One region of the Thioalkalivibrio sp. AKL7 genome, then DNA from elsewhere that is predicted to be linked to it. Evidence: predicted binding sites of a transcription regulator. Region 1 holds the regulator's gene; each other region holds the start of a gene.
The links. The regulator FliA, encoded in region 1, starts transcription of late flagellar genes. The targets are predictions, from matches to a motif close to GCTAAAGTTNNNNNNNNNNCNGCCGATA.
Positions count from the first base shown of each region.

Region 2: a site for FliA is predicted at 2,589-2,616, ahead of G315_RS0103265 (methyl-accepting chemotaxis protein). Genes of this name have one in related genera too.
Region 3: a site for FliA is predicted at 4,448-4,475, ahead of G315_RS0102865 (methyl-accepting chemotaxis protein). Genes of this name have one in related genera too.
Region 4: a site for FliA is predicted at 3,358-3,385, ahead of G315_RS0100155 (methyl-accepting chemotaxis protein). Genes of this name have one in related genera too.

Region 1 is NZ_KB906947.1:273,773-281,715, forward strand. It holds gene flhF (flagellar biosynthesis protein FlhF) at 1-495, shown strand, start outside; gene G315_RS0101155 (MinD/ParA family protein) at 482-1,306, shown strand; gene G315_RS0101160 (RNA polymerase sigma factor FliA) at 1,303-2,070, shown strand; gene cheY (chemotaxis response regulator CheY) at 2,112-2,492, shown strand; gene G315_RS0101170 (protein phosphatase CheZ) at 2,588-3,364, shown strand; gene G315_RS0101175 (chemotaxis protein CheA) at 3,409-5,472, shown strand; gene G315_RS0101180 (chemotaxis response regulator protein-glutamate methylesterase) at 5,475-6,590, shown strand; gene G315_RS0101185 (flagellar motor protein) at 6,592-7,335, shown strand; gene motD (flagellar motor protein MotD) at 7,343-7,943, shown strand, end outside.
Region 2 is NZ_KB906948.1:81,391-89,333, reverse strand. It holds partial or broken gene G315_RS14705 (hypothetical protein) at 64-346, opposite strand; gene G315_RS0103270 (ATP-binding cassette domain-containing protein) at 649-2,547, shown strand; gene G315_RS0103265 (methyl-accepting chemotaxis protein) at 2,712-4,727, shown strand; gene G315_RS0103260 (GNAT family N-acetyltransferase) at 4,737-6,692, opposite strand; gene G315_RS0103255 (SDR family NAD(P)-dependent oxidoreductase) at 6,835-7,554, shown strand; gene G315_RS0103250 (cold-shock protein) at 7,840-7,943, shown strand, end outside.
Region 3 is NZ_KB906947.1:628,949-636,891, forward strand. It holds gene G315_RS0102855 (glutathione S-transferase N-terminal domain-containing protein) at 490-927, shown strand; gene G315_RS0102860 (amidohydrolase family protein) at 957-1,790, shown strand; gene G315_RS0102865 (methyl-accepting chemotaxis protein) at 2,472-4,382, opposite strand; gene G315_RS0102870 (DASS family sodium-coupled anion symporter) at 4,544-6,052, opposite strand; gene G315_RS0102875 (superoxide dismutase) at 6,214-6,795, shown strand; gene G315_RS0102880 (acetylornithine transaminase) at 6,899-7,943, shown strand, end outside.
Region 4 is NZ_KB906947.1:33,349-41,291, forward strand. It holds gene G315_RS0100145 (PAS domain-containing methyl-accepting chemotaxis protein) at 1-1,289, opposite strand, end outside; gene G315_RS0100150 (DEAD/DEAH box helicase) at 1,596-2,915, shown strand; gene G315_RS0100155 (methyl-accepting chemotaxis protein) at 3,408-4,637, shown strand; gene G315_RS0100160 (DUF255 domain-containing protein) at 4,736-6,289, opposite strand; gene G315_RS0100165 (phosphate-starvation-inducible protein PsiE) at 6,405-6,869, shown strand; gene G315_RS0100170 (hypothetical protein) at 7,040-7,828, shown strand; one part of gene prfB (peptide chain release factor 2) at 7,916-7,943, shown strand, end outside.

The DNA of each region.
Region 1 (7,943 bases):
GCTGGGCAGGCGCCGCGCGCGGTGGAGGAGGAGTCGCTGTTCGCGCATCTGCCGCCGGATATCCGCGCCGAGAGCTGGTTGGTCGTGTCGGCCACGACCCAGGGCAGTACGTTGCGGCGGGTGCTGGAGGCGTTTCGCAAGGCGGATCCCTCGGCGCTGGTGCTGACCAAGCTGGACGAGGCAGAACAGCTGGGCGAGGTCCTGTCGGTCCTGCTGGATCAGCACCTGGGACTTGGGTTCGTGAGCGATGGCCAGCGCATTGCCGAGGATTTTCACCGGGTTGATACGGGGTATCTGACCCGTCTGGCGCTGGACGACGACGCGGAGGGCGCGCGGGCGGGTGGCAATGCCCGTGAGACCTGGGCTGCCGAACGGCTTGCCGAAATGGAACCGCCGGGGCGCTCGCGCTCGCCTCTGCGCCCGGCGCAGGGGGCCGAGCCGGCAACACTGGAACTGATTCAGCCGGTTGGAAAGGGGCGTTATGCCACGCACTAACAAGCCGTTGAAGGTCATTGCGGTCGCCTCGGGTAAGGGCGGGGTCGGGAAGACCAACGTGTCGGTCAATCTGGCGGTCGGCCTGGCCCGGTTGGGCCGCGAGGTGATGCTGTTCGATGCGGATCTGGGTCTGGCCAACGTGGACCTGTTGCTCGGGATGCGCCCGGAGCGCAGCCTGCATGATCTGGTGACCGGCGCGGTGGACAGCCTGGACGATGTCCTGGTCCAGGGGCCGGACGGGGTGAAGGTGGTCCCGTCGGCCTCCGGTATCGCGGCGATGGCGAACCTCACGCCGGCCGAGCACGCAGGGCTGATCCATGCCTTCAGCGCCTACCGCAGGCCGCTGGATGTCCTGATCGTGGACACCGCCGCAGGCCTGCAGGAGTCGGTGACTTCGTTCTGCCGGGCGGTACAGGAGACCCTGGTGGTGGTCTGCGACGAGCCGGCTTCGATTACCGATGCCTATGCCTTGATCAAGGTGCTGCACCGTGACCACGGCCTGCGGCGTTTCCGCATGGTCACGAACATGGTCAGCGGGCGCGAGGGGGCGGAGCGGCTGATGCAGAAACTCAATACCGTCTGCGGCAAGTACCTGCCGGAGGTGGTCCTGGACTTGGCCGGCTATATCCCCATGGACGAACATCTGCGCAAGGCCGTGCAGAAAAGGGCGCCGGTGGTTCAGCAGTATCCCGGCAGTCCGGCCGGCAAGGCGTTTGCCGACCTGGCACACACGGTGGATCGCTGGCCAGTCGGTGGGGGTGACCACGGGGGCGTCGGGTTCTTCGTGGAACGAATGCTGCAGAGCGCATGATGACGACGCGTAATCGCCTTTCCGGCTACCAGGCGACGTCCACCGCGACCGGTGGACACGAGAAGTTGATTGCCGATCACGTTGAACTGGTGCATCGCATCGCGCACCACCTGATGGCCCGTCTGCCGGCGTCGGTCCAGGTCGATGATCTGATCCAGGCCGGCATGATCGGTCTGCTGGAGGCGGCGCGGCAGTTCGAGGGCGGGCAGGGGGCGACCTTTGCCACCTACGCCGGGATCCGCATCCGCGGTGCGATGATCGACGAGTTGCGTCGCAGTGACTGGACGCCACGTTCGGTGCATCGCAACAGCCGGCGTATGGCCGCCGCGATCCAGAGTGTCGAGGCCCGCGAGGGGCGTGCGGCGCGTGGGAGCGAGGTGGCGGCCGAGCTGGACGTGCCTATCGATGACTATTACGACATGCTCAAGGACCACGCCGGGGCCCATCTGTTTGCACTGGACGATCTCGGCGGCGGGGATGACGGGGCCGATCGTGTGATCGAGGGGCAGGAAGTCTCGCCGTCGCGTAGCCTTGAGGCTGGCGAGTTTCGCGAGGAGTTGGCCGAGGCCCTTGGGGATCTGCCTGAACGCGAACGCCTGGTGCTTTCGCTGTATTACACCGAAGAACTGAATCTGCGCGAGATCGGGGCTGTTCTGGGCGTGACCGAGTCGCGCGTGAGCCAGATTCGCAGCCAGGCGGTCATTCGGCTGCGCGCGCGCATGGGGTCGTGGCTCGAAGACGGCGCGGCTTTGCAGTTATTCTAAAACTCACCTTACGAATCCCGGAGTGACGTGTGGACAAGGGAATGAAAATTCTCATCGTGGACGATTTTTCCACGATGCGGCGCATTATCAAGAACCTCTTGCGAGATCTTGGCTTCAATAATACGCAGGAAGCCGACGACGGCAGCACCGCGCTGCCGATGCTGCAAAATGGTGACTTCGACTTCCTGATTACCGACTGGAACATGCCCAACATGCCGGGCATCGACCTGCTGAAGGCCGTCCGCGCGGATGCCAACCTGAAGTCGATGCCGGTGCTGATGGTGACGGCCGAGGCCAAGCGCGACCAGATCGTGGAGGCCGCGGAGGCGGGTGTGAACGGTTATGTGGTCAAGCCGTTTACCGCTGAAACGCTGAAGGAAAAGATCGACAAGATCTTCGAACGTATTGAAGCACAGGGCTAAGGATCGCCCGGTGGTGAATACGGACGACGTCCGTCTCGCTTGCGCGGGTGGGCGTGACCCGGCTCCTTCGGCGCCGTACCAGCAAGAGGCTCCTCATGACTGAACAGGAACACCCCCCACGCGACGGTCAGCTCGAGCTGGCCCGACAACTGGTGCAGACGCTCGAGGCGGGCGACGACGCGGCGGCGCGCGCACTGGTGCAGGATCTTGCGCGTCCTTACGACCGCGAGCTCTTCGACGAACTGGGCAAGCTGACGCGCGACCTTCACGAGGCCTTGCAAAGCTTCCGTGGGGACTCGCGTCTGGTAGAGCTGACCCAGGCGGAGATCCCGGATGCGAAGGAACGCCTGAACTACGTGGTCACCATGACCGAGCAGGCCGCGCACGCCACGATGGGCGCCATCGAGTCGAGCCTGCCGATCGCCGAGTCGTTCAGCCAGCAGGCGGCCGACTTGACCGCCAAATGGACGCGGTTTCGCAACCGGCAGCTCTCGGTGGACGAGTTCCGCGATTTCGCGCGTGAGCTGGACAGCTTCTTCGGGCAGGCGGGCGAGGACGCCGAGGAGTTGCGGCGGCTGCTCTCCGAGGTGCTGATGGCACAAAGTTATCAGGACATTACCGGCCAGGTGATTCGCCGGGTGATCCAGTTGGTGACTGACCTCGAAGAGAACCTCGTTACCCTGATTCGGCTCTCCAGCGGGCGCATGGAGCAGGTCGAAGCGGCCGAAGCGTCGCTGGAACGTGGCGAAGAAGACCGCGAGGCGGACCGCAAGGGCCACGGCCCCAGTGTGCCCAAGACTCAAGATTCCAGCGCAGATGTCGTTCAAGGACAGGACGAGGTGGACGATCTGCTATCAAGCCTGGGCTTCTAGCAGTGCCCCCCATACGACTGGCGCCACGGGACCGGAGAGACTGAATGGCCATCGACCCCAATGACGAAATCCTTCAGGACTTCCTGATCGAGGCCGGGGAACTGCTGGAGGGGCTCAACGAGCAACTCATCGACCTGGAACAGAATCCGGACGATCGGGATCTGTTGAATGCGGTCTTTCGAAGCTTCCACACCATCAAGGGGGGCGCCGGGTTCTTGAGCCTGGATCCGCTGGTGACGGTGTGTCATCACGCCGAGGACGTCTTCAATCTGCTGCGCAACGGCGAGCGTCGGGCCGATAGCCATCTGATGGACACCATGCTCCGCGTGCTGGACTCCCTGAACGTCATGTTCGGGGATCTGCGCTCCGGAGTGGACCCGACCCCCGCCGATGCCGCGGTGGTCGAGGACCTGCGGCGCATGGCAAAAAACGAAGACGTCGCCGGAGATACCGCCGCGGCGCCGCCCGCGCCTGAACCGGAGCCCTTCCCCGAGCCACAGGCCTCGGCCCCCGGCGACGCCATGGTGGGCGGCGGGGAGGAGATCACGGACGACGAGTTCGAGGCCCTGCTGGATACGTTGCATGGTGACGGTGCCCCGGCACCCGTGGACGCGGCCGTGTCGGGCGGCGCCGGGGCCAGCGAAGACTCGGGCGGCGATCTGATCAGCGACGACGAGTTCGAGAATCTGTTGGACGAGTTGCAGGCCAAGGGCGGAGGTCCGGCATCGCCCGAACCGGCTGCGGACGCCCCTGCGGATCCACTGCCGACCGAGCCTGCGGCAGCGGCGCCCGAGCCGGAAAAAGCGGTAACGCCGGAGCCGGCGGCCGCCGGTGGGCAGGGCGGTGGTGGTGCCCGCGCCGGCGGGGCCGAGGCTGGGGGGCGCCCGGCTCCACAGGGCGAGACCTCCGTGCGCGTGGATACCGAGCGGCTGGACGAGATCATGAACCTGGTGGGCGAGCTGGTTCTGGTGCGAAACCGCTTGAGCATGCTGCGTTCGCAGCATGTTGACGACGAACTGGGCAAGGCGATCAGTTCGCTGGCACTGGTGACCTCCGACCTGCAGACCTCGGTGATGAAGACCCGCATGCAGCCGGTGAAGAAGGTCTTCAATCGCTTCCCTCGAGTGATCCGCGATCTGTCGCGGAATCTGGGCAAGGAGATCGAACTGGAGATCTTCGGCGAGGAAACCGACCTCGACAAGAATCTGGTCGAGGCCCTGTCCGATCCGCTGGTGCATCTGGTGCGGAATGCTGTGGACCATGGCATCGAGACGCCCGATGTGCGCGAAGCGGCGGGCAAGCCGCGCAAGGGTACGGTCGTGCTCGGCGCGGCCCAGGAGGGTGATCACATCGCACTGCTGATCAAGGACGACGGCGGTGGCATGGACCCGCAGGCCCTGCGGCGCAAGGTGGTGGAGAAGGGGCTGATGGAGCCCGCGATGGCCGAACGCATGACCGATCGCGAGGCCTTCAACGTGATCTTCATGGCCGGATTCTCCACCAAGACCGAGATCTCGGACGTCTCCGGCCGCGGGGTTGGCATGGACGTGGTCAAGACCAAGATCTCGCAGCTCAACGGCACCATCGAGATCGATTCCGAGATCGGCGTAGGGACCACGCTGCGGGTGAAGCTGCCCCTGACCCTGGCGATCCTGCCCGCGCTGATGGTGATTCTGGACGGCCGGCGTTTTGCGATCCCGCTGGCCTCGGTCTCCGAGATCCTGGATCTGGATTTGACCAAGACGAATTACGTGGATGATCAGGAAGTCATCATGGTGCGCAAGCACGCCCTGCCAGTCCATTACCTCAAGCGCTGGCTGAAGCCTGGGCACGAGCCTGAGGCGCGCAAGGATGCCCACGTGGTGGTGGTCCATACGGCCGACCGCAAGGTAGGACTGGTGGTGGATGATCTCGTGGGGCAGGAAGAGGTGGTCATCAAGCCGCTCGGCCAGAATCTGCAAGGCGTGAAGGGCCTGGCGGGAGCGACGATCACCGGGGATGGGGGCATCGCCCTGATCCTCGACGTCTCCGACCTGGTGACCATTCTGATGCGGCAACTGCAAATGTCCGGTCGACCGCGCCGCGCGTCGCGCTCGAGCGAGGGCTGAGGATGCCGATCAGGGTTCTGGTAGTTGACGACTCGGGGTTCTTTCGTCGGCGTATCGCCGAGATCCTGGATTCCGATTCCGGCATTGAGGTCGTAGGTTCGGCCGAGAATGGCGAGCAGGCGATCGCCAAGGTCCGGGACCTCGATCCCGATGTCGTGACCATGGATATCGAGATGCCGGTGATGGACGGCATCACCGCGGTGCGCAAGATCATGGCCGAGCGCCCGCTTCCGATCCTGATGTTCTCCAGTCTCACGACCGAGGGAGCCCAGGCGACCCTGGATGCGCTGGAGGCCGGGGCGGTGGACTTTCTTCCCAAGCGCTTCAGCGACATGGCGGGGGACGAGGACAGCGCGCGCATGCTGCTTCGGCGCCGCGTGCGCTCGCTGTCACGCAGCCGGGCGCGTTCCGTCAGTGCCCCGGGCACGACCACGCCTGCGCGGGAGGCCCGGCCGTCCGCGCGCCGCGAAGAGACCGACCGTCAGGCCGCGGCCGATGCGCGCAAGCCGGGTCCGGCGGTTGCCAGTTCCCGGCCGCCGACGCCGTTACGGCAGTTGCGCGCGGTGCTGATTGGTACCTCCACCGGCGGTCCAGTGGCGCTGCAGGAGGTGCTGAAGCCGCTCCCGGCGAATTTCCCGCTGCCGATCCTGCTGGTGCAACACATGCCCGCCAGTTTTACCCCGGCCTTCGCCGAACGCCTGAACGCCATGTGCAATATCGAGGTGCGTCAGGCGAAGGACGGTGATGTGCTGAAGCCGGGCGTGGCGCTGCTGGCCCCGGGCGGGATGCAGACAACGCTGGAGCGCGGCAGCCAGACGCATGTGCGAATCGCGGAGAGCCCCCTGGGCACCATCTACAAGCCGAGCGTGGATGCGGCCTTCGGTTCCGCCGTGGAGGCGCTGCGCGGGCAGGTGCTTGCCGTGATCCTCACCGGCATGGGCGCCGATGGCCGCGAAGGCACGCGGGCGCTGAAGGGCGCCGGCGCGCAGGTGTGGTCGCAGGATGCGGCGACCTGCGTGGTGTACGGGATGCCGGCGGCAGTGGCCGAGGCCGGCCTGTCCGATCATGTGTACCCGCTGCCCGAAATCGGGCCCGCAATGGTGAAGGGGTTCTGCTGACATGGATATCCTGAGCCTCATCGGGATTACCCTGGGGCTGGTGGCGGTGCTCGGCGGTAGCATTGCCAAGGGCAGTGGCCTGGGCGCGCTGTGGAATGCCGCGGCCTTCCTGATCGTGGTGCTGGGGACCCTGGGGGCGACCCTGGTGCAGGCACGGCTGTCGGTCTTCATGCACGGTATGCGCATCTTGCCGTGGGCCTTCAAGCCGCCGAAGGTCGACAATCGCGCGACGGTCGAGCAGATCGTCGAGTGGTCGCATGTCGCGCGCAAGGAAGGCCTGCTAGGCCTGGAGACGCTGGCCGACGAGGAGACCGACGGCTTTGCCCGCAAGGGACTGCAACTGCTGGTGGACGGTAGTGAACCGCAGACCATTCGCCAGATCATGGAGGCCGACCTCGACAACCGCGAGCACTTCGACCTGCAGGGCGCGAAGATCTTCGAGAGCATGGGGATCTATGCCCCGACCCTGGGGATCGTCGGCGCGGTGATGGGCCTGATGGCAGTGATGCAGAACCTCGCGGATCCAAGCAAGCTGGGGGCGGGCATCGCGGCGGCCTTTGTCGCCACGATTTACGGCATTGCCTCGGCCAACCTGCTGTTCCTGCCGGTGGCCAACAAATTGAAGTCGATTATTCAGAACCGTTCGCAACACCAGCAAATGCTGATGGAAGGCCTGATCGCCATTGCGGAAGGTGAAAACCCGCGGAACATCGAAAGCAAGCTGAGTGGCTTCATCCACGAGTGAGGTCACCATGGCGCGACGCAAGCGGGCGGAAGAACACCAGAATCACGAGGCATGGGCCATCCCCTATGGGGATCTGGTCACACTGCTGCTGGCGTTCTTCGTGGTGATGTACGCCATCTCCTCGGTGGACGACGGCAAGTACCGGGTGCTGTCCGAGTCGCTGGTGGACGCCTTCCGCGCACCGATGCAGGCCGACCCGATTCAGGTCGGGGACCCCACTGTGGCCCGGGAACGTACACCGCAGGATCTGCGTGCCCTGGTGCCTATCGAGGTCCAGCCGGGTCTGGTGGAAGAGGGTCCGCAGCCCATCGACATGGCCTTGAGTGGGATGCTTGACGAGGGCCCGGACGACGCCGGGATGCAGGTGTTCCTGGACGAACTGGCGGATACCGCGCGCGAGATCGAACAGGCGATGGCGCAATGGATCGAGGATGGCGATCTGCGCGTGACGCGCGAGGCCTATTGGCTGGAGATCGAGATCACCAGCCGTCTGCTGTTTGCGTCCGGGGCGGCGACCCTGAACCCCCAGGCGGAGGGTCTTCTGCAAGAGGTTGGCGGGATTCTGGCGCCACGTGTCTCGCGCGTTCATGTGGAGGGACACACGGACA
Region 2 (7,943 bases), on a different contig from region 1:
CCCGGGAACCTCGCTCCGGACGCGCTGGGCCGGCGGCGCTGAACTCGCTACGCTGCGCTTCGCTCAGACATCCAGCGCCTTCTCCCAGCCCATCACGCCCTCCGCGAGGGGCTCCATACGGGAGGAGAAGGTCAAGACAGACGGTATCCGGACACCAGCAGCCAGCCCCTGTCCCGTAGGGTGCGGTTGAGCGCAGCGCAACGCACCGGTCCCCGCGCCGTGCGGACCCGTGATGCGATTCGCTGCGCTCATCACATCCTACGCCCCCCGGCGCCCGCTTCGCGGGCGCGGCACGCCATGGCCGCAGGCCGAGCGTGCCAAAGATGCCGGAAGACCCAGCCTCCATCCATGAGCAACATCGCCGGGACGGCCGTTGTTTGGACCTTCCCCCCGTTGTCGTCGCGCCGAGTGGAGAGGCTTTTCGCGGGATTCAAGGCGCTGGATGTCTGAGCGGAGCCGCAGGCGGCCGGACGAAGCCACCGTAAACACCGACGACGAACCAGGGCCAGCCTCTCCCGGGAGGCGGCAGAACGAATGCGATTCCTGCTCCGGGATGGCGAGCCTGTAAGGCGTCACGGTGCGCGCTACGGCACGCCAAGGTGATAGTCTTGGCGCCCGCAACAACACTTGCTCGCGACCGGAATTCGAATGGCACTGCTCACCCTGCGCAACATCCACCTGGCCTACGGCATGGCCTCCCTGCTTGATGGCGTCAACATGAGCCTGGAGCCCGGCGAACGCGTCGCGATCGCCGGGCGCAACGGCGAGGGCAAGTCCACCCTGCTCAAGGTCATCACCGGCGAGGCCCAGGCCGATTCCGGCGAACTGACCCGCCAGGATGGCCTGACCACCGCCTACCTGACCCAGGAACTACCGCCCGGGATCGAAGGCACGGTCTTTGACGTGGTCGCCGAGGGCCTCGGCGAGGCCGGCCGGTTGCTGGAACGTTTCCACCACCTGAGCCAGGCCGCGGCATCGGGTGACATGGACGCCCTGGACAAGATGGGTCCAGTGCAATCGAAACTCGACGCCATCGACGGCTGGAGTCTGCAGAACCGGGTGGAGACCACGATTTCGCACCTGAGCCTGGATCCCGAGGCGCAGTTCGCCGCGCTGTCGGGCGGGCTGAAGCGACGGGTGTGGCTGGCGCGCGAGCTGGTGCAACGCCCGCAATTGCTGCTGCTCGACGAACCCACCAACCACCTGGACGTGGCCGCGATCCGCTGGCTGGAACAGTTCCTGATCGAAAGCGGACTGACCGTGGTGTTCATCAGCCATGATCGCCAGTTCATGGAGAGCGTGGCCACGCGCATCCTCGAGCTGGACCGCGGGCATCTGTACGAGCACCCACCATCCATCGAGGCCTTCCGCGAGCGCCAGGCCGAAAGGCTGGAAACGGAGGCCACCCAGCGCGCGGAGTTCGACCGCAAGCTGGCCCAGGAGGAGGTCTGGGTGCGCCAGGGCATCAAGGCGCGACGCACCCGCAACGAAGGCCGCGTGCGGGCACTTCAGGCATTGCGTCGCAAGCGTGCCGAACGCCGTGAACGCGGCGGCCAGGTGAAGATGAAGCTGAGTCCGGAGCAACGCTCCGGACGCCTGGTGATCGAGGCGGAACACGCCGATTTCGGTTACGACACCCCCATCGTGCGCGACGTGAACCTGCTGCTGCAGCGCGGGGATGCCCTGGGCATCGTCGGACCCAACGGGGCCGGCAAGACCACCCTGCTGCGCGGGCTCCTGGGCCAGATGGAGCCGCTCGCAGGCAGCGTCAAGCTGGGCACCCAGCTGGAGATCGCCTACTTCGACCAGGCCCGTGCCCGCCTGGACGAGGCGACCACGGTTCAGGATGCGGTCGGCGAGGGCCGCGACCGGGTCATGGTCAACGGCGAGAGCCGCCACATCCTGTCCTATCTGGAAGACTTCCTGTTCCCGCCCGCGCGTGCCCGCCAGCCGGTATCGGCGCTGTCGGGGGGCGAGCGCAACCGCCTGCTGCTGGCCAAACTGTTCCTCCGCCCGGCCAATCTGCTGGTGCTGGATGAACCCACCAACGACCTGGACGTGGAGACGCTGGAGCTGCTGGAGCAGCTGCTGATCGAGTACACCGGCACCGTTATCGTGGTCAGTCACGACCGCTCTTTCCTCGACAACGTCGCGACCTCGACCCTGGTCCTGCCGGGCGATGGCGCGGTCGAGGAGTTCGTCGGCGGCTGGTCCGACCTGCCCGAACGGGTCACCCGGCGCCTGCTGGAGGGCGAGTCCGGAGCGACCGCGAAGGCCGAGCCCGCGGCCAAACCCGCGGCGCCCGCACCCGAGCCGGCACCGGCGGCCCCACGCAAACGGTCCTACAAGACCGCGCGCGAACTGGAGGCCCTGCCGGCACGGATCGAGGCCCTGGAACAGGAACAGCAAAGCCTGACCACGGCCATGACCGAACCGGATGCCCTGCGCGACGGTGACCGCATGCGCGAACTGCAGGCGCGGCTGGAAGCCGTCGAGTTAGAACTGGCCCACTGCTACGAGCGCTGGGAACAGCTGGAATCCGACTGAGCCCCGGCACGTCTACCCTGCGGCGACGCCCTGAATAACCGGCTCAACTCTGAGCGCGGCCGGCCGTAACAGGGGTTGAATAACCACCTTTCGAGTCCGCGGTCGTAATGGCCGCGGCCGGTTCGTGAAGCGCCGGACACAAGGCGCCCAGAAGGAGTCATCGCATGCTGGACAAACTCTCCATTCGGGGGCTGCTGATCGCCGGCTTTGGCCTGGTGGTTGCCATTTTGATCATCAACTCCCTGCTGGCCCTGCGCGCGATGAGTACGGGCAGCCAAGGGGTTGAGCAGCTCACCCAGGCCGACTACCCGGCGGTAGCCCGGGTCAATGACGTCGAGCAATTGCTGCAGGAGAGCGCTGCGTTTCTCGGGTTCTACCTGATGAGCGAGGAGCAGTCCCACCGCGACGCGTGGCAAAACGCGATGCGTGACCTCGATGGCGCAACCCGGGCCCTGAACGAGAACCCGGTGATCGCCGCCGACGAGGAGCTGTCCGCCAGCGCAACCGAGGTCCGCCGGCTGGTCAACCAGTTCGCCAGCTTCGAGGACCGACTGATCGAGGTTGCCGAAAACGCCGCCGAAAACATGCCGGCGCTGGGAATCGCCAATGCCCGGGCCAACCCTGCCAGCCGCGAGATGACCCAGCAGACCAACATGATGATCAGCGCCGAGATGGGCCTCCCGCGCTTCCAGCGGTCCTGGGATCGTCTCGACACCCTGCATGACCTGCGCATGTCGGTGGTGCAGGTCACCTCGAACCTGCGCGGCTTTATCGCCTTCCGTGACGATGCCTTCCGCGAGAATGTCCGACTGTTCGCGACTCGCACCAACGACATCACTGCACAGCTGATGGACCAGTTCGACGATCTGGACTTCGAACAGCAGATCGCGCTGGAGGACTTTCAGGGGGCGCTGGACACCCAGAACACGGCGCTGGATGACCTGATTGAGATCCACGGCAGCGAACAGGCGCTGCAAGACGCCTACCTGATCCGTACCGAGATCGGGCCCGGTCTGATCGAGGCGCGTGACCACCTGCAGGGGCTCAGCGAGCGGATTACCAATCGCGCCGAGCGCAGCGCCGCCGCCCTGACCGCCGACATGCGCGCGACCCAGACCACCCAGGGCGTGCTGGCCCTGATTGGCGTGATCCTGGGCTTGGCCGGCGCGGTGTTCATCATCCTGGTGGTCCGGCGCGCCCTGGCCCACTCGACCGCGGCACTCGAGGAGATCGCGGACGGCGATGGCGACCTGAGCCGTCGCCTGGACGAGAACGGCCTGATCGAAACCGCACAGCTGGGCCGGGCCTTCAACCGCTTCACCGACAAGATCGCCCAGGCCATCGGCAATGCCCGCGGCGGTACCGAGACGCTGAATCGCGCCACCGAGAACCTGAACCAGGAGGCCTACCAGGCCCGCGAGGCCGTCTCGCGCCAGCGCGACGAGACCGACCGCGTCGCCACCGCGATCAACGAACTGCAAAGCAGCGCCGAGGAGATCGCCCGCAACACCGATGCGACCTCCCAGGCGGGCCAGGAGGCCGGGAATGCAGTGAACAACGGCTCCGAGGTGATGAGCAAGAACATCGAGTCCATGGCCTCGCTGCTCGGGACGGTCGAACAGGCGGCCGACACCGTGGCCAAGCTGGGCGAGGACTCGAAGCAGATCGGGACCATCCTCGAGGTGATCCGCGGCGTGGCCGAACAGACCAACCTGCTGGCCCTGAACGCGGCCATCGAGGCCGCCCGCGCCGGTGAACACGGCCGCGGCTTCGCGGTGGTGGCCGACGAGGTACGCAAGCTGGCGACCCGTACGCAGGAATCCACCGACGAGATCGAGACCATGATCGCGCGCCTGCAGTCCGCCACCACCAGCGCGGTGAAGGCCATGCAGCACGGCCAGGAAGAGGCCGAGGCCACCATGGAGCACACCTCCGAGGTGAACGGTGCCCTGCAACAGATCCGCCAGTCGGTGACCACGATCGTGGAGATGACCGAGCAGATCGCGGTCGCCTCGCGCGAACAGAGCACGGTAGTCGAGGACATCAACCGCAACATCGTGCAGATCTCCGACGAGGCGGATCAGTCGGCCAATACCGCCGACCGCGTCAGCGCCGCCTCCGACGAGCTCAAGCAGGTAGAGAAGGAGATCCAGCAGGCACTGGCCCAGTTCCGGCTCTGACCGGGCGGGTTACAGACTCCGGGCCTCCAGCCAGTTCCGGGCGGCGCGACGCAACCTTCGGGTCACGCCGCGCCGCCCGGAAACGTCCAGCTCGCGTGCCAGTCGGTCCCAGTCGATGGGCTGCGCCAGGCTCGCCTCGAGCAGCTGACCTTCCGGCTCGTCCGGCGGCGCCACCGCCAACTGCCGCAGCAACGCGGGAAGCGCCCACTCCAGGGGCCGCGCCCGCTGGGAAAAGGCTCGGACCTCCTTCAGATCCGCCACCGGGTCAACCGGCGACAAGCGACAATCTCCCTTCGCATCCTGATCCCCAAGGACTTCGCTCACCATGGCTGCGGTCGTGTCCAGCAGGAACCGTGGATGCCAGGCCGGCCAGTCGCGCCGAAAGGCCGCCAATGCTTGTTGCAGCCGGGGCTGCAATCGGGGCGCGGTCGCACGCAGGACCACGCCGCTCACCTGGCCACTGGCCGCATCCGGCTGGATGCCGACTCGCACCAGGCCATAACCGGCGCGCTGCCAAAGGTGCAGCAACACAGGTTGCAGCCCGAAACTCGCGCCAATCAGCGCCACCCCCTTGGCACCAGCCCGGTCCTCGACCGCACGCAACAGACGACTCCCCAGGCCCTGCCCCTGCCAGTGCGGATGCACCGCAATGCGCTGAATGCGCCACGCGCCCTCCCCCGCCAGGTCGAAGTCACCCCGGGCCGCAACGGTGCACGGCAGGAAATGCCCCTGCGGGCGCCGTTCGCCCGACCAAACCGCTTCGGCTAGCGCGCGCTCCAGTCCGCCCTCTTCCTGGATCAAAACCACCCCGAACAGGGCGCCATCCGCCGCCCCTTCCAGCAGCAACAGGTGAACACCCGCATCATCCAGCCAGCGCGCCAGATCGGAGGGCCGTGTGCGGTAATGGGCATCTGCCAGCAGGCCCATTACCGCCTCCAGGGTTTGCGGCGTGTCCGCGAGCGCCGTGCCCGTGCTCCAGCGCAGCCGTACAGCCTGGGAGACCGGGGGGCGACTCACCGCCTCCAGCAGGAACAGCCGATTCAGCCAGTCCTCGAGCGGATCGCCCGGGGCCCAGCGGACCGGTGTATCCAGGGTCTGTAGCCGTACGCAAAAGCCCGCCCCCTCCAAGGCCGGCAGCGCACGCAGCCGAAAGCCCTGCCCGCTCCCCTCGAAGCCGCCGGTCGTGGTCGCCAGCACCAGGCGCCGTGCGCGTCGAGCCAGCCGCAACAGTCGATCCACGGGCAGGTTCGCCGCCTCGTCGATCATCAGGGTATCCGGCGATTCCGGCGCCTGCCGCAGGACATCCGGCGCCATGAACACCTCCCCCGGGTCCGGCGCACGCGTCCATTGCCGGGCACGCTGCAGCAGGGCATCCACCGCCCCCCGCCCCGGGGCGGTCAATGTAATTCCCGCAGCGCCCCGCTGCAGCGCGGCGCCCAGGTACTCGCCCAGCACGGTTGATTTGCCCCGCCCGCGCGGCGCAATCAGCACCAGGCAATTTCCCGGGGCCAGACGATCCAGACGCTCGAGGACGGCCACCTGATCCGGCGTCCAGGCAAAGGGGAGTGCCGGACTTGCTGGGATCGCCGGCAGCGCGGCAACCGGACACGAAGCGTCCAGGCTGTTCACCCAGGCATCGGCCAGCGCGGCCTGCCAACGGCGGGAGAAGGCCCCTTCACGCACCCCATCATCGAGGATCAACAGCGCCCCGCCCCCACGCAGCAGGCCCGCGGCCATCACCAGGGCATCCACGGCAAGGGGAGCGTGCGACTCGAACACCAGCGCCTGGACCTCCCGCCCTAGCCAGTGGCCCATCTGCGCGGGTGCCACCCGCGGGACCCCCTCAGGCCCGGAACAGCCCACCCACAACACGGGAGCATGCGCCGCCGCAGCCAGCAACCACTCGCCGGCCCGGCGGAAGCTGCCCGCATCAGCCGGCAGGCGGTAGAGTGTTCGGGGCTCCATCCAGGTGTGATCTCTCAAGCGGTGGCCAAAGGAGAACACGGATGAATCGACTCCAGCGCGCGCGTGTACATTAATCAGTGCTTCCCTGGCATCGTGGTAGACGATCTGCACATTCTATTCAGTCCAAGACAAGGAGGAACTCATGCAAGAGCGCAGCATTGCTTCCGCACTGGTGACCGGCAACTCGAGCGGCCTCGGCCTGGGCATGACCCGGGTTCTGCTGGAACAGAGTGCACGGGTCTACGGCATGAGCCGGCGCGGCTGCCCCGAGGCCGGGGTGAGTGGCGACGAACAGGTGGACCTAAGCGATTTCGGCGCCACACAGGACGCAATGGAACGCCTGTTGCAGGGCGTGGAGTCGCTGGATCTGGTGATACTCAACGCCGGGCTACTGGGCCACATGCAGCGCATGCAGGACGCGCCGATGGACGAGTTGCGCCTGCTGATGGACGTGAACACCTTCGCCAACAAGGTCATCCTCGACGCGCTGCTGAAGCATCGCGTGGCCGTCGGCCAGATCATCGCGATCTCCTCCGGCGCGTCGGTCTCCGGGCATGCCGGCTGGAGCGGCTATTCGCTGTCCAAGGCCGCGCTGAACATGATGATGCAGCTCTACGCCCACGAATTCCCCGAAGAGACCGCCATCAACGCCTTCGCCCCGGGCCTGGTCGACACCACGATGCAGGACTACCTGTGCGACGAGGCCGACCGCGAGAGCTTCCCGGTGCTCCAGCGCCTGAAGGCGGCGCGCGGTACCCCGGACATGCCCGACCCGGAAAACGCCGCGCGCGCCATCCTAGATGCCCTGCCGCGCCTGCGCCACACGACCCGCGGCAGCTTCGTCGACATCCGCCAACTCTGACGCCCGTTTCTGTTTCGCACGCAGAAAACCGTAGTGGAAACGCTCTTGATTCTGCCTTTCTTCGCGGCCTTGTGCGGTTCGGGCGCGGACCGCGACCCAACCCGGAAAATCGGCTTCGCAGCGCCAAAAAAGGTTCATGAAGGTGCGTTGGATTTTGCCTGGGATGGCGCGTATAGTCGGGAGCGTGATTCGTGGTTGAGCGACAACACTAGGAAGTTTCTAGTTTCTGAACCAGTGCTCCCGTTGATCTGTTGGCAGCATGCCGCGAACACATTTGTTAGTTACATGAAGAGGTTACAAGTTGTGAATACTGGTGTTGTGAAGTGGTTCAACGAGAGCAAGGGTTTTGGTTTCATTACCCCCGATGATGGCGGCAAGGACGTGTTCGT
Region 3 (7,943 bases), 360 kb from region 1:
CTCCACGCCGCGCCCTCTTTAATACGCCGTGGTAAGACCGCCCTTGACCTTCTTCGTGCCTTCATGCGCTGCGTGCAAAAAGCGCTCTCCTGATTAGCAACGAGCGTCCGCCAGGCTCAAGGCCCGTGCGGGCCCGGGTCTCCAGGCGCCTCCTACATCGTCATCCCGGAAAGCGCGCAGCGGTTATCCGGGATCTCCACGGTATGAGTGACCCGTACGTTGGGGCTAGAACGGCGTCTGGAGATCCCGGCTCTCCGCTGCGCTACGGCCGGGATGACGGGGAAGGGGTAAGCGCCCCGGGAGGGTGACACTCCCAGGAAGGCCTGGATCAAAGTGGCCCCGGGTGGGCCATGCACGTCCCCAAATGGGTCCCGCCACTGGCTGACGATCGTTGCTAATCAGGAGCGCTCTTGGGTTTGAGGGCGAAACTAACGCCTCCATCGCTCGAGATGCTGTAACGGTGTCGGGCTCCTGTGGCATCCTTTCGCCATGAGATTCCTGATTCGCACCTTCTTCCGTGGCGTCCGCCTGATTCTGACCCCGTTCATGCTGATCGGTGAGCGCGTCTCGCGCCCACGCGGCATCGAACGGGACCCGGCCGACCAAGCCCGAATCGACGAACAGACGCAACGCCTTGCCCTGTATCACTTCCCGGCGTGCCCGTTCTGCATCAAGGCCCGCCGCGCGATGCAGCGCCTGTCGCTGGATATCGAACTGCGCAACGCCCAGGCCACCGGTCCCTGGCGCGAGGAACTGCAGAACGAGGGCGGCCGCCTGCAGGTGCCCTGCCTGCGAATCGAGGAAGAAGACGGCTCGGTGCGCTGGCTGTACGAATCCGATGCCATCATCCGCTACCTGCGCGAGCGCTTCGATCCGGCACAGACGACCGATCCGACCCCTGCGCCCAACAGTCCGCCGCGTTCCTGATGTCGAATTGGCTTCCGAAGGGTCTGTCCATGCACCATCGCCTCCACCGTTCCCTGCTCGGCGCCACGCTCGGGCTGGCCCTGCCCTTCACGGTCGCCAGCGCCGAGCCGCCGATCTTCGATGCCCACCTGCACTATCGCCCGGCGGTGGCCGAAACCTTTGGCATCAGCGACGTGGGCCGCACCCTGGCCTCCAATGACGTGCGCAGCGCCATCGTCATGTCGACCGAAGGCGGCTTGATTCGTCGCCTGCAAGCGGGCTCGGACACCCGCATCGTGCCGTTTCTGGAAGTCTCCCACCGCCTGGGCAAGAAGATGGACTGGATGCACGTCGAGGACCTGGGCGCCCGCATTGCCGACATGCTGGACGAATCCGACGTGGCCTGGCGCGGGCTGGGCGAGTTTCACATCCTGGCAGACGACCGCTTCGGACCCGGCTTCGAACAGTTGCTGGACCTGGCCGTCGCCCGCGATCTGACCATCATGATCCACGGCGACCCGGCCGTGATCGATCATGCCTACGCCACCCACCCCGAGGTCCGCATCCTCTGGGCCCACGCCGGCAGCTACGCCTACCCGCCCCTGGTGCAGGACTACCTCGAGCGCCACCCGCGCATGAACATGGACCTGTCCATGCGCAACCCGCGCATTAACCCCGGTGGCCAGATCGACGACGACTGGTTCGAGCTGTTCCTCACCCATCCGGATCGCTTCATGATCGGCGTGGACACGTTCACCACCACGCGCTGGGAACAGTACACCCACCTGAAAGACGAGACCCGCGCCTGGCTCGACCAGCTGCCCGACAACGTCGCCCGCGCCATTGCCTTCGAAAACGGCGAACGCCTCTTTCCCGCTCAGTAAGGGCCTTTATTCACCACGAAGGCCACCAAGGCACGAAGACGGGCAAAAGGCCTGAACCACAGAGGTCACAGAGGTCACAGAGCACGGCAAGGACAGTGTCGAAAGATCACGACCGGAGTGTCGTCTGACGTCGTACGGCCATCATCCGACCTTTTCCTCCCCAGCCCTTCCCCCAGTGCTCTGCGTCCTCCGTGGTCCAATCGCCCTCCTGATTAGGAACGAACGTCAGCCAGTGGCGGGGCCCATTTGGGGACGTGCATGGCCCGCCCCGGGCCACTTTGATCCAGGCCTTCCTGGGAGTGTCACCCTCCCGGGGCGCTTACCCCTGCCCTGTCATCCCGGGCGGAGCTCACCCTGATTGTGATCCCAGTCGTAGTGCCCCCTCCCCGTCATCCCGGCCGTAGCGCAGCGCAGAGCCGGGATCTCCACACGCCGTTCTAGCCCCAACGTACGGGTCACTCATACCATGGAGGTCCCGGATAACCGCTGCGCGGTTTCCGGGATGACGATGTAGGAGGCGCCCGGAGACCCGGGCCCGCACGGGCCTTGAGCCTGGCTGACGCTCGTTGCTAATCAGGATCGCCCTTGACCTGGCTTCTTCGTCTGCCCTTTTCCCCACACGCATAAAAAAGCCCGCGCTCCCCGAACAGGGAGGCGGGCTCGACACCATCCGGTCGAGTATCAGACCTTGAACTGACCCACACGCTCCTGCTGCTGGGAGGCGAGCTTGGACAGCTCCTCCGAGGCATTGCGGATCTGCTCGGAGCCCGCCGCGGTCTGGTCAAGCACCTCGGTGATGTTGGCCACGTTGCGGTTGATCTCCTCGGCCACGGTGGACTGCTCCTCGGCGGCGCTGGCGATCTGCGTGTTCATGTCGCTGATGCGGGTCACCGACTGGGTAATCGCGTTCAGTGATTCGCCGGCGAGGTTCACCTGCTCGACACTCTCGTGGGCCTTGGAACGCCCATCTTCCATCGCCTGCACCGCCTCGCGCGTACCGCTCTGGACCCGCTCGATCATCTGCTGGATCTCGTGCGTCGAGTCCTGCGTCCGGCTGGCCAGGGTGCGCACCTCGTCGGCCACCACGGCGAAGCCGCGGCCCTGCTCGCCAGCGCGGGCCGCCTCGATCGCGGCATTCAGCGCCAGCAGGTTGGTCTGATCGGCGATGTCCCCGATGACCTCCAGGACCTTGTTGATCTGCTCGGCATCCTGCGACAGGCGGGTGACCACCTCGGCCGCATTGTCGACCTGCCTGGACAGGCCGTTGATCGCGGTGACCGTCTTCTGCACCACCTGCTGACCGGCCACGGCGTCCTGGTCCGTGGCCTGGGCGGCCGCCGCCGCATCCGCGGCATTGCGGGCGACTTCCTGCACGGTGGCGGTCATCTCGTTCATCGCGGTAGCGACCTGGTCGGTCTCCGCCTTCTGGCGGCGCACCTGCTCGTTGGTCTCCTCGCTGGTCGCGGACAGCTCGTTGGACGCGGCAGCGACCTGATCGGAACCCGCCGCCACTTGCTGGATCAACACGCGAATCTTCTCGACAAAGCGGTTGAACACCACCGCCAGATCGCCCAGCTCGTTCCGGCCGGACACCTCCAGCTGGCGCGTCAGGTCACCCTCGCCACTGGCGATGTCGTCCAGACGCTCCACCGTCTGGCACAGCGGGCGCACGATGCTGCGGGTCAGGAACCAGGCCAGCAGCACGCCCAGAACCACCGCAATCACGCCGACCATGACCACCGTGCCGGTGGCGTTGCGGGTCATGGTCACGTAGGCGCTGCGGTCCACCATCAGTTCCAGCACACCCACCGCATCGCCGGAGAAATCGCGCACCGGCCGGGCGATCACCGCCATCGGCTCGCCCTGGTAGGTCACGTTGCGCACCAGGCGCTCGCCCTGGAGCACTTCGCGCATCTCGGCCGCATTGAAAGTCGCTTCGCCTTCGATGGTCCCGCCAAAGCGGTTGAACCGACCCTCATCGCGCAGGTAGAGCGCGACCGGTGCACCCAGCTCCTCGGTGAACTGCTCGAAGAAGGGGTCGCCGAAGGACAGCCCGAACTCCACCGAACCCACGTGCTCTCCGTTGTGAGCGATGGGGACCACGCCGCGGATACCCAGGCCGGCCACGCCCTCTTCCAGGCCCGAGATCGGGGCGCGGCGGTCGTTGGTGTCGACGACCGTCTGGCGAAAACCGGACAGGTCATCGCCATAACGATCCGGGCGATGCACGCGCAGGAAGGAGGTCGCCGGCGGCGTGTGGAACTGATACTGGCGCACGCCGTAATCGGCGCTCAGGGACTCGAAGCTCGGCACCGTCAGTGCGGCCAACCGATCGCGATCCCCATTAGCCATGGCCTCCTGCACATCCGGGATGCGGGCCACGGTCTCCGCCATCGCGGTCGCGCGCGCCGACTCCTGGTCCAGCCGATCCAGCAACTGGCCAGCCAAGTCGTTCAGCTCCCGCTGCTCCGCCCTGTCCGCCATCGTACCCAGGGCATTCATCACCACGACCAGGGTCAGCACCACGGCGAGGACCACCACGCCGATGATGCCCACCATGAGCCGTACGCCAATTCGAATATTGTTGAACATGTCTGTGCGTCCTTCGGTCTGCCGGTCAGCGCCAGCTCGCAAAATAATGGGCCGTTCGTCCTCCCTAGCGGCGGCGAATCCTAGAACTTGAGCATGGAAGGCTTTTCATCCCCACAAGAACGTCGGGGACACGGCAATCACAGAACGAATCCGCGCAGCGGCTACAACAGCAGGGCCTCGGCGAAGACGTAGACGGCCAGGCTGATCAGCACCAGCGCCACCACGGAAAGCAGTGCCCCGCCCCGCACCATGTCCAGCACCTGCAGGCGGTTGCTGGCGAACACGATGGCATTCGGCGGGGTCGCCACTGGCAGCATGAAGGCCACGGAAGCGGCAAAGGCGACGGGTAGTGCCAGCATCAGTACCGGCACGTCCATGCTCAGCGCAAACGCGGTGACCAGGGGTAGCAGCGTCGCGGCCGTGGCCGTATTGCTGGTTACGTGGCTCAGCGTCATGGTCAGCAACACCACCCCGGCCATGATCAGGATCAGCGGCCAGGTCTGCGCGATCACCAGGGCATCGGCCGCCAGCTCCGCCAGACCACTGGACTCGATGGCCGCCCCCAGGCTCAGGCCGCCTCCGACCAGCAGCAGCACGCCCCAGGGCAGCTCGCGGGTGTTATCCCAGGCCAACAACCTGCGCTGTTCCATGGAACCCGAGGGGATCAGGAACAACAAGCCGGCGCCCAGGATCGCAATGCCGGCATCGGTCAGCGAGATGGGCAACCAGCCCTCCAGCAGCGGCCGTGTCAGCCAGGCGAGCGCGACCAGCACGAACACCGCCGCCACCCGCTTCTCTGCGGTCGACCAGCGCCCGACCGTGGCGCGCTGCTCGTCCAGCAGGGCGCGCAGGCCGGTCAGTTCGACCCGGTGCACCGGGAACACCCAGCGCGTCAGCAGCCACCACGCGAGGGCCAGGAGGATCGCCGCCAGCGGCAGGCCCAAGGTCATCCACTCCAGAAACCCGATCTCCATCCCGTGGCGATCCCCGAGATAGGCCGCGGTCAGGGCGTTCGGCGGCGAGCCGATAATGGTCGCCATGCCCCCGATGTTTGCGGCAAAGGCGATCCCCAGCAACAACGCCAGGGCCGGGCGCCGCGACTCCGCACTCGCCCCCGGCCCCTGTGGCGATGCACGACGTTCAATCAGGCCCAGCACCGACAGGGCGATCGGCAGCATCAGCGCCGCGGTCGCGGTATTGCTGACCCACATGGACAACCCGGCCGTGGCCAGCATGAAGGCCCCGACCAGGGCGTGCAGACGATTCCCGGAACGGGCCACGATCGCCAGCGCCATGCGCCGGTGCAAATCCCAGCGCTGCACCGCCAAGGCGATCGCAAAGCCGCCCATGAACAGGAAGATGATCGGGTTCGCGTAGGGCGCGGTCGCGTTCTCCATCGAGGTGATGTCGAGGACCGGGAGGATCGCGATCGGCAGCAGCGCCGTGACCGGCAGCGGCAACGCCTCGCTGATCCACCAGGTCGCCATGAACAGCGTCAGCCCCAGCACCCACCAAGCGGCCGGATCGAACCCCGTCGGCGCCGGCACCAGCAGGAACAGCACAAAGATCGCCGGGCCCAGCATCAGGCCGATCCGGGCGCGCCAGTCCACCGTCGAGCGCTTCGCCACCGCCGCTTCGCCTTCCTGCCCCGTCTCGTCGGTATCCGCCATGCGCCTCGTCTTGTGGGAAATCCGCCGGGATGAAAACCAACCGGCATCATCGGGAATTGCATCGCCCGGGCAACGTGACTATCGTTGTCCTGTTAAGCAGCGCTCCCGGTTCGGGTGCGCCGCCGCCTCAGTTTCTCACGACACCGTACAAGGAGTCTTTCATGGCCTACGAACTGCCCGATCTGCCCTACGCCAAGAACGCGCTGGAACCGCACATCTCCGCCGAGACGCTGGAATACCATCACGACAAGCACCACGCGACCTACGTGACCAAGCTGAACGGCCTGTTGCCGGGTTCCGAGTTCGAAAATGCCTCGCTGGAAGACATCATCCGGAAGGCCCCGGCCGGTGGCATCTTCAACAACGGCGCCCAGGTCTGGAACCACACCTTCTACTTCAACTGCATGGCCCCGAACGCCGGCGGCGAGCCCTCCGGCAAGCTGGCCGATGCCATCAACAGCGCCTTCGGTTCGTTCGACGCCTTCAAGGAGAAGTTCAACGAATCCGCGGTCGGCAACTTCGGCTCCGGCTGGACCTGGCTGGTGCAGAATGATGACGGCTCGGTGGAGATCGTGAACACCTCCAACGCCGCCAATCCGCTGCGCGACGGCAAGACCCCGCTGCTGACCTGCGATGTCTGGGAACACGCCTACTACATCGACTACCGCAACGCGCGCCCGAAGTACCTCGAGAACTTCTGGGCCGTGGTCAACTGGGACTTTGCTGCCCAGCAGATGAAGTAAACCCCAAAGGGTTTATATACTAGGCGCCTTTGGCCGCATGATGCGGCTGCGCCTTTCATCGAGCCGGCGGTCCTCCGCCGGCTCTTTGGTTTCGGAGAACCCAATGAACGACGCCCTGCAGAACACCTACAAGCGCCTGCCCGTCGCCTTTGAACGCGGCGAAGGCGCCTGGCTGTGGGACACCGACGGCAAGCGCTATCTGGATGCCCTGTCCGGCATTGCCGTGTGCGGTCTCGGACATGCCCACCCCAAGGTGGCCCAGGCCATCTGCGACCAGGCCGGCACGCTGGTGCATACCTCCAACCTGTACCGCATCCCGCTGCAGGAACAGCTGGCCCGGCGTCTATGCAAGCTGGCCGGCATGGACCGCGCGTTCTTCTGCAACTCCGGAGCCGAGGCCAACGAAGCGGCGATCAAGCTCGCCCGCCTGCACGGCCGCGCCAGGGGCATCGCCGAGCCCAAGATCGTGGTGATGGAGGGCAGCTTCCACGGCCGCACCCTGGCCACGCTGTCCGCCACCGGAAACCCCAAGGTGCGGGCCGGGTTCGAACCGCTGGTCTCGGGCTTCGTGCATGTCCCGCATGGCGACTTCGATGCGGTAGAGGCCCTGGCCGAAGACCCCGACGTGGTCGCCATCCTGGTCGAGCCGGTCACCGGCGAAGGCGGGATCCATGTCCCGCCCCCTGGCTACCTGCGGCGCCTGCGCGAGCTGGCCGACCGCAAGGACTGGCTGCTGATGCTGGACGAGATCCAGGCGGGCATCGGACGCACCGGATACTGGTTCGCCTTCCAGCACGAGGGCATCACGCCGGACGTGGTCAGCCTGGCCAAGGGTCTCGGCAACGGCATCCCCATTGGCGCCAATCTGGTCGCCGGTGCGGCGCGCGAGCTGTTCAGTCCCGGCATGCATGGCACCACCTTCGGCGGCAACCCGCTGGTGTGCCGGGCGGCGCTGGCCGTGCTCGACGTGATGCAGGACGAGGCCCTGTGCGAACAGGCCGCGCGCCAGGGCGAATTCCTTCTGGGTCGCCTGCGCGACCGCCTGAGCGACCACCCGGGCGTGGTCGCCGTGCGCGGCCGCGGCCTGATGATCGGCGTCGAGCTGGACCGCCCGGCGGGCGAGCTGGTGATGGCCGCCCTGGAACGCG
Region 4 (7,943 bases), 240 kb from region 1:
TGCTCCATGGAGGCCACCGCAGCCCGCGCGCGATCCTGGAGACGCTCGATCATCTGCTGGATTTCGGCGGTGGAATCCTGTGTTCGACTGGCCAGTGTGCGCACCTCGTCCGCCACCACGGCGAAGCCTCGCCCCTGTTCGCCGGCGCGTGCGGCCTCGATCGCCGCGTTCAGGGCGAGCAGGTTGGTCTGCTCGGCGATGCCGCGGATCACGTCCAGAACGCTGCTGATGTCCTGGCTGTGGCGTTCCAGTTCGGCCATCACACCCGATCCATCGCGAATATGCTGTCCCAGGTTTTCGATAGCCTGCGTGCTTTCGGCCACGACGCCGCTTCCGGCACCGGCTTCGCGGTCGGTCCGGTCGGCTGCATCGGCCGCACCCTGGGCGCTGCGGGCGACCTCCTGCACGCTGTTCACCATCTGCTGGGTGGCGCTCGCCACCTGCTCGGTCTCGGTCTGTTGATGGTTGCAGGCTTGCCGGCTGTCACCGACCGCAGTGACCAGGGCGTCGGCGGTCCGGGTAAGGCGTTCGGCCGCGTTCCCCATGCGCCCGACGACCGAGCCTGCCTCTGCCTCCAGCATCTGCATCGCGAACAGGATCTCGCCGGCCTCGTCGGTACGCCCGGTGTAGATGTACTGGCTGACCGGGTTGTTGGCAATGCGGCGGGCGTGGGCCACCGCGCGGCAAAGCGGCGTCAGACTGGTCCAGACGAGCAGGCCGGCGACCAGCAGGGTGGTCAGGGTGAAGACCAGTGCGGAGCCCCAGGTGATGCCGGTCAGGGCGAGGCTGGCAATCAGGCCCAGCAGCACGCCACCGGCCACCGAGGCGACGGCCCGGGTCTTGATGCCAATGCGTGGCAGACGCAGCGACAGGGGCATGCGCCCCTCGAGCAGGGCGGTGTAGACGGATTCGGCCTTTTCCACCAGCTCGCGTTGCGGCTTGGTGCGGACGGATTGGTATTCGACCGTTTGACCGTCCTCGGTCACCGGTGTGACGTACGCGCTGACCCAGTAATGGTCGCCGTTCTTGCAGCGGTTCTTGACCATTCCCATCCAGGATCGTCCGCCTTGAACGGTCTGCCAGAGGTCCTCGAATGCGGCAGGGGGCATGTCCGGGTGACGAACCACGTTGTGATTCTTGCCCAGCAGCTCTTCTTCCTCGAAGCCGCTGATGTCGATGAACTCTGGGTTGACGTAGCTGATGGCCCCCTTGAGGTTGGTGGTGGAGAGGATATTGGCACTCTCCGGGTAGTCCACCTCGATCCCGGTGACAGGCAGGTTGCGTTTCATTTTGTTCCCCTGATGGCCGATCGTTGTTGTTTGGGGTCGCGTCGGCCTGACCGATGCTGCGTTGGCATCGGTTTTTTTGAGATGAAGCTAGCGGATATTCCCGCACAAAACAAATATATATCCGATGGGGTATGGAGCGGTGTCTTTTCATTGACAAAAGGCGTATAGTGCCCGGATCGAACGCCCCGCCCGTCAGCGTCCGTTCATTTGATCCAGAGCCTTCCGGCTCGCAGTGATCCCCCTGATTTCGTTTCCCCCGATGGGTGCTCTGTGTTGAACGAGTGGCGGGTGGCGTTGGAGCATTCCATGACTGATACGACCTTTGCCGACCTCGGGTTGGCCGATACCCTTTTGCGTGCGCTGGAAACCTCCGGGTACCAGCACCCGACCCCGATCCAGGCCCAGGCCATCCCGGAAGTCCTGAAGGGAGGCGACCTGCTGGCCGCCGCCCAGACCGGCACCGGCAAGACCGCGGGCTTCACCCTGCCGATTCTGCAGCGCCTTTCCACCTCGGATGCGCCGCAGGCCGGCAATGGCCGCCCGCGTTGCCTGGTGCTGACCCCGACCCGCGAGCTGGCTGCGCAGGTTCACGAATCCGTGAAGACCTACGGGCGCAATCTGAAGATGCGCTCGATGACGATCTTCGGCGGTGTCAACATGAACCCGCAGATCAAGGCCCTGCGTGATCGCATGGACATCGTGGTGGCGACGCCGGGGCGTCTGCTGGATCACGCCAATCAGAAGACCATCGACCTGTCCGGTGTGGAGATTCTGGTCCTCGACGAGGCCGATCGCATGCTCGACATGGGCTTCATCCGTGATATCAAGAAGCTGATTGCGATGATGCCGAAGAACCGCCAGAACCTGATGTTCTCGGCGACGTTCTCCGACGAGATCCGCAAGCTGGCCAACGGCCTGCTGAACAACCCGGCGGAGATCGACATCGCGCCGCGCAACACGACCGCCGAGGGCGTGAAGCAAAGCGTGCACCTGGTCGAGACCAGCCAGAAGCGCGAGCTGCTGAGCCACCTGATCCGCACCAACAAATGGGAACAGGTGCTGGTGTTTACCCGCACCAAGCATGGCGCCAATCGCCTGGCCGAGAAGCTGTCGAAGGATGGCGTGCGCTCCGAGGCGATCCACGGCAACAAGAGCCAGGCGGCGCGCACCAAGGCGCTGAAGCAGTTCAAGTCCGGCCAGGTGCCGGTCCTGGTAGCCACGGATATCGCCGCGCGCGGGCTGGACATCGACCAGCTGCCGCAGGTGGTCAATTTCGAGCTGCCGAACGTGCCGGAAGACTACGTGCATCGCATCGGTCGCACCGGGCGTGCCGGCTCCGACGGCGCCGCGCTGTCGCTAGTGGATGGCGAGGAGATCAAGCTGCTGAAGGGCATCGAACGCCTGATCAAGCGCCCGATCGACCGTATCGAAACCGAGGGCTTCGCCACGCCGAAACCGGCTGCCAATGACGGCAACGGCAATCGCCGTGGTGGTCCGGGTGGCAAGCCGGGCGGAGGTGCCCGCAGTGGCGCCCCGCGCAACGGTCGCGGTGGCAAGCCCGGTGGGGGTCGCGGCGGCAACGGTCGCCCGTCCGCCAGCGGCAACCGCGCGGCCCGCAGCCGGTAAGCGGATCCGCTAACGCAGTACCGCGAACCCGCGGTCCCGAGTCTCGGGCCCGCGGGTTTTTTGTGTCTGGGTATCGGGGGTGAGGCGAGCGCCCGCTCAAGGGCTTTATTCACCACGAAGCGCACGAAGGCACGAAGAAGGTCAAGGCCAAAGGCGTATTAACACAGAGGACACGGAGGACCCAGAGAAAGGACGAATTCTGTCTGGAACGTCCGTTAGCCATCGCCGCTGGCCCCACCGCTGAAACCAAGCGAGCCCCCTGCTTCAAGTTGACAGCCTTTCCATCCTCTCCGTGAACTCCGTGTCCTTTCTGGCGCAATCGCCGTTGATCTTCTTCGTGCCTTCATTCGTTTCGTGGTGAAACGGTTTTTCGGCTTGTCGTGGGACCTGGGGTTGACCCGGGTCAAGACGATAGGGGCGGGGCGGATGGATACTGTGTCGGGCTCAAGACCGGGATCGGCTGGTCGTTAAGGGACGGAAAGGAGGGCGTCGATGAAGATTGGACCGTTGGGTGGGCTGCGACTGAAGCTGATTATCCTGGTGATCGTGGTGAGCACCGTGCCGTTGTCCATCATGGGCGGGGTGACCTTCCACACCATGAAGGGCGATCTCGCTGCGGGTGTGGACGCGGCGCTGGTGACCCAGTTGTGGTGGCTGCTGTGGGTGCTGTGGATCGTCGCGTTCGTGGTGGCGCTGGGTATTGGCTGGTTCTACGCCAATGTGCTGACGCGCCCCATGGAGCGCCTGGCCGAGGGGCTGGAGGCGATCGGCGAGGGCCGCGCGGATCTCGGGCACCGGGTGGAGGTGACGACCGACGACGAGATCGGGCGCACCGGCGCGGCCTTCAACACGGTGATGGACCGGCTTTCGGGGCTCATTCGCCAGGTTGCGGACGCGGCGGACGGGATTGCCGCCTCGGCGCGGCAGCTGGATGGGCGCAGCAATGAAATGACGCGTGCCACTCACGAACAGCGCGGTGATGTAGAGCAGGTGGTCACGGCGATGAACCAGATGTCTGCCACGGTGCAGGAGGTCGCCAACAACACGCAGAGTACGGCCGAGAGCGCGGGGCAGGCGACGCGTGCGGCGGAAGGCGGGCGCACCGTGGTGCAGGCGACCCAGGCGGCGATCAACACCCTGGCCGGCGAGATTCGTCAGGCGAACAACGTGATCGTGGAGCTGAAAGGTGACAGCGACAACATCGGCACGATCCTGCAGGTCATCGAGGAGATCGCCGAGAAGACCAACCTGCTGGCGCTGAACGCGGCCATCGAGGCGGCGCGGGCCGGCGAGGCCGGGCGGGGCTTCGCGGTGGTGGCGGACGAAGTGCGCCACCTGGCACAGCGCACGAACGACTCGACCGGGGAGATCCGCGAGATCATTCAGCGCCTGCAGGGCGGGGCCACCCGTGCGGTGCAGGCGATGGAGGTCAGCCAGCAGCATGCGGAGACCTCCGTGGCGAAGGCGGGCGAGGCCGGCGAGACCCTGGAGTACATCCACGACTCGGTGACCGCCATCGACGACATGACCCGCCAGGTGGCCAGCGCGACCGAGGAGCAAAGCCAGGTGGCGGAAGAGATCAACCGCAACATCCACCACATCAACGACATCGCCGTGCGCAATGCCGACGGGGCGAACGAGATGCAGCAGGCGGTGGAGGCCCTGGAGGCCCTGGCACAGAAGCTACAGGGCGAGGTCGCGGGCTTCCGTCAACAGGCGTAACGGCCGAGCCAGGCCCATCGCAGGTTCGGCTCGCCATCCTGGGAAACCGGGGGTGGTGTGACGCCGGATAAGCGACCGCGAGGGTTTGCTTCGGGGCTTTAGAAGCCCCGGCGCAGGGCGTCGAAGCCCAGAGCGACGTCGTCGGGGTCGGCACCGGGCTCGATGCGCAGGCGTTCGCGCACCATGTTGCGATCGATGTGGGATTCCTCGATGGCGGCGTCCGGCAGGCGGTAGAGCCACCAGGCCAGCGCCGCCTGGGTGCGGGTCTCCGACCAGGGTTCCAGATCGGTGCCGATCCGCTCGGCGTGGGCGCCCAGCTCCTCGTTGAAGAACGGTTCCAGCCGGTCCAGTGCCGGGAGCGGGGCGGGCATCTCCGGTCGCTCGCCGTCCAGTGCCTCCGTGGCGCGCGCCAGCTCCTGGCGGGCGATCTCCGGCCAGATCTGCGAGGGCAGGTAGCCCTCCATCGCCGGGCGACCCGCCGCGGTGATGCCGTGCAGGTAGCCCTGTTCGGTCTGCAGGTAGCGATCCAGCGCCCGAAGGGCCTCGTGTGCCCACTCCAGTGTGTCCCTGTCTTCCAGCACCCGCGCCATGTTGGCGAGGGCGGCGATCGCCTGGCCCGAGGTGTCGGCGTAGGTGTTGCGGTCGACCTGCGGCGGGTCGGTTTGCGTGCGCGTCTCCGGGTCCAGCTGGTAGTAGTCGCGGTCGGCGTACTGGCTGTTGCCGAAGCGCAGCTGGCGGCTGTCCCACAGGTGGTCTTGCAGGTAGTCGCGGATGCCGCGGGCGATCTCGGCGTAACGCTCGCCGCCGGTGGTGTCATGGGCCTCGGAGAACAGCCACAGGAACGCCGCGTTCTGGTCTAGGCGCTTGGAGGTCTCCAGTGCCAGGACGGGGTCGCGCTGGTCCGGATCGTGAAAGAAGAAGAAGCCGCCTTCGACCTCGTCGTAGAGGTCCTCCGCGATCTGGTCGAGTAGCCCGGGCATGCGATCCCGCCACCCTTCGGCGGTGAGCAGGAAGCGATAGGTCCAGGGCTGCGGGCGCTTGCTGAGGGTGCCGAAGGTGGCGCTGCCGCTCAGGCGGTCGGCGCGGGCATCGTAGACCTCGTCGAGCATCTCCATGAAGGCTTCAAGATCGTCGATCGCGGCATCGTCCGGCGTGATCTCGCGGCCGGTGACCGAGAACATGTCCCGCTGGGCCACCAGGATGTTCTGCAGGTCGCGGGCATTCACGTGACCGGTAAAGCGGGTCAGCATCTCGTCATCAGAGTTCACGATGACCACGAAGGGCAGTCCGCGGCCACCGTAGCGCCGGAATAGATCCGCACGTTCGTCGAGATCGACCAGCACCGGGATGTAGTGCTGGTCGACGGTGTCCACCACGTCGGGGTTCTCCAGGGACTCGTCCTGGAAGTCGCGGCACCAGGTGCACCACTGGCCGTGAAAATAAAAGAAGATGGGCCGCTCGCGTGCCTCGGACTCCTCGAAAAGCTGGCTGTCCCAGTCCTGCCACGCGATCGCGGAATCGGCGGGGTAGTCCTCCGCGGCGGCCGGCAGCGCGAGCAACAGCAGGACGAGTCCCGCGCCGAGTCCGCATGCGGCGGACCACTGGATGCGGCGTATGGCGGGCAGCTTCTTGATGTCGACGGATCGAGTCATGGCGGGTGCTTCAGATCGTTGTGCCTATTGGTATAGACCAATGGGAGAATTGAGCGTTCGTGCCCGGGGCGGGTGGTAGGATGGCCGGACTTATTGGGGCAATTGTGGTGAATGCATGAACGTCGAACGCGCCGGGCGCCGTGCCCTGCATCATGTCGAAGTGGCCGTGCTGGTGGTGATCGCCATCGCCACCGTGATCGCGATCCTGCAGGAGATCGCCACCATGGTCTCGGCGATGTGGGTGGGGTTGGCCGACCTGCTGTTGCTGTTCATCTTTCTTGAGGTGCTGGCGATGGTCGGGATCTACCTGCGTTCCGGGCGTCTCCCGGTGCGCCTGCCGATCTACATCGCGATCGTCGCGCTGGCGCGCTACGTGATCATCGACATGAAGGACATGGACGTATGGGAGCTGATCGCGGTGACTGCCGGGGTCCTGATTCTGGCGGGCGCAGTGCTGGTGCTTCGCTACGGGCATGTCCGGCTCCCGTATGACGACGAAGGTCGCATCACGCCGGGGATCGAGGACGATCCGGCGAAGGAGCGCGACGTGCCGAAGGGACGCTACGGGTCCGATCGATGACACGACCGGGTGCAAGCCCGCGGGTGATTCACCTGCTGCCCGGCCTGTGGGCAGCGCCCGAGGGCGCGGTGGCCGGTGCGCCTCCGCTCTCTGTGCGACGTCTGGCGCGCTGGCTGGGACGGGCGCGGAGCGGGGTCACCGGCACGGAAGCACCAGGATGGGAGGCCGCGTTGGCCGAGCGGCTGGGATACCGGCCAGCCGCTTCCGGCTGGCGAACCTGGCTGGTCCAACCGGTGCAGCTGACTGCGGGGATGAAGGACCTGGTGGCCTATCCGGTGGAGCCGGTGTCGGAGGCCGAGCGCGAGGCCTTGTGGTCGGCTGCACAACCGGAACTGGAGGCGGCCGGGGCGACCTTGGCCCTGAGTGAAGACGGCTTGTGGGAGTTGCGGATGGACGCCGAGGGCGATGCGTCGGGCCCGCCACCGTCGATCGGCATGGGGCGCGCCATGGTGGCGCCGTCGATGCAGGGCGATGTAGCTCGGCGCCTGCAGGTACTGGCCAACGCCTTGCAGATGGCCTGGTTCCAGCACCCGGTGAATCTGGCGCGCGAGCGGGAGGGGCGTGGAGCCGTGCATGGCCTCTGGCCCTGGTCGCCCGGGCATCCCGGTGGACCAACGAGTGTGGGCCGTGTGTGCGGCGGCGGTGTGGTCGCGCACTGGCTGGCGCGGGGCGCCGGCATCGACTGGGCAGCCGACCCGGCGGCCGACCTGGCGGAATCCGGCGATACCGTGGTCGTCGTCGAGGCACTGGAGGCGGCGCCGTCGCTCGAGCGCCGGCTCGAGCTTCTGGAGTCGGTTGCCGACGACGTGGTGGCGCCGAAGCTGCGGGCTCTGCTCCGTGGCGGCCTGGGCGCGCTGGAATTTGTTGATCCGCAATCCACGGCCGGGTCAGGCGCCGGCGCCCTGGTGCTGGAACGCCGCGACGCGCTGGCGTTCTGGCGCCGTCCCCGCCGGCCCTGAAGCCGCTGTCGGGTGTTATACTGCGCGGCTTTTCTCGCCACGTGATCGAACCTGCCGTGTGCGCCACGGCACCCGACGGAAACTGCCATGGAACTGAACGCGCTGTATTCCCTGA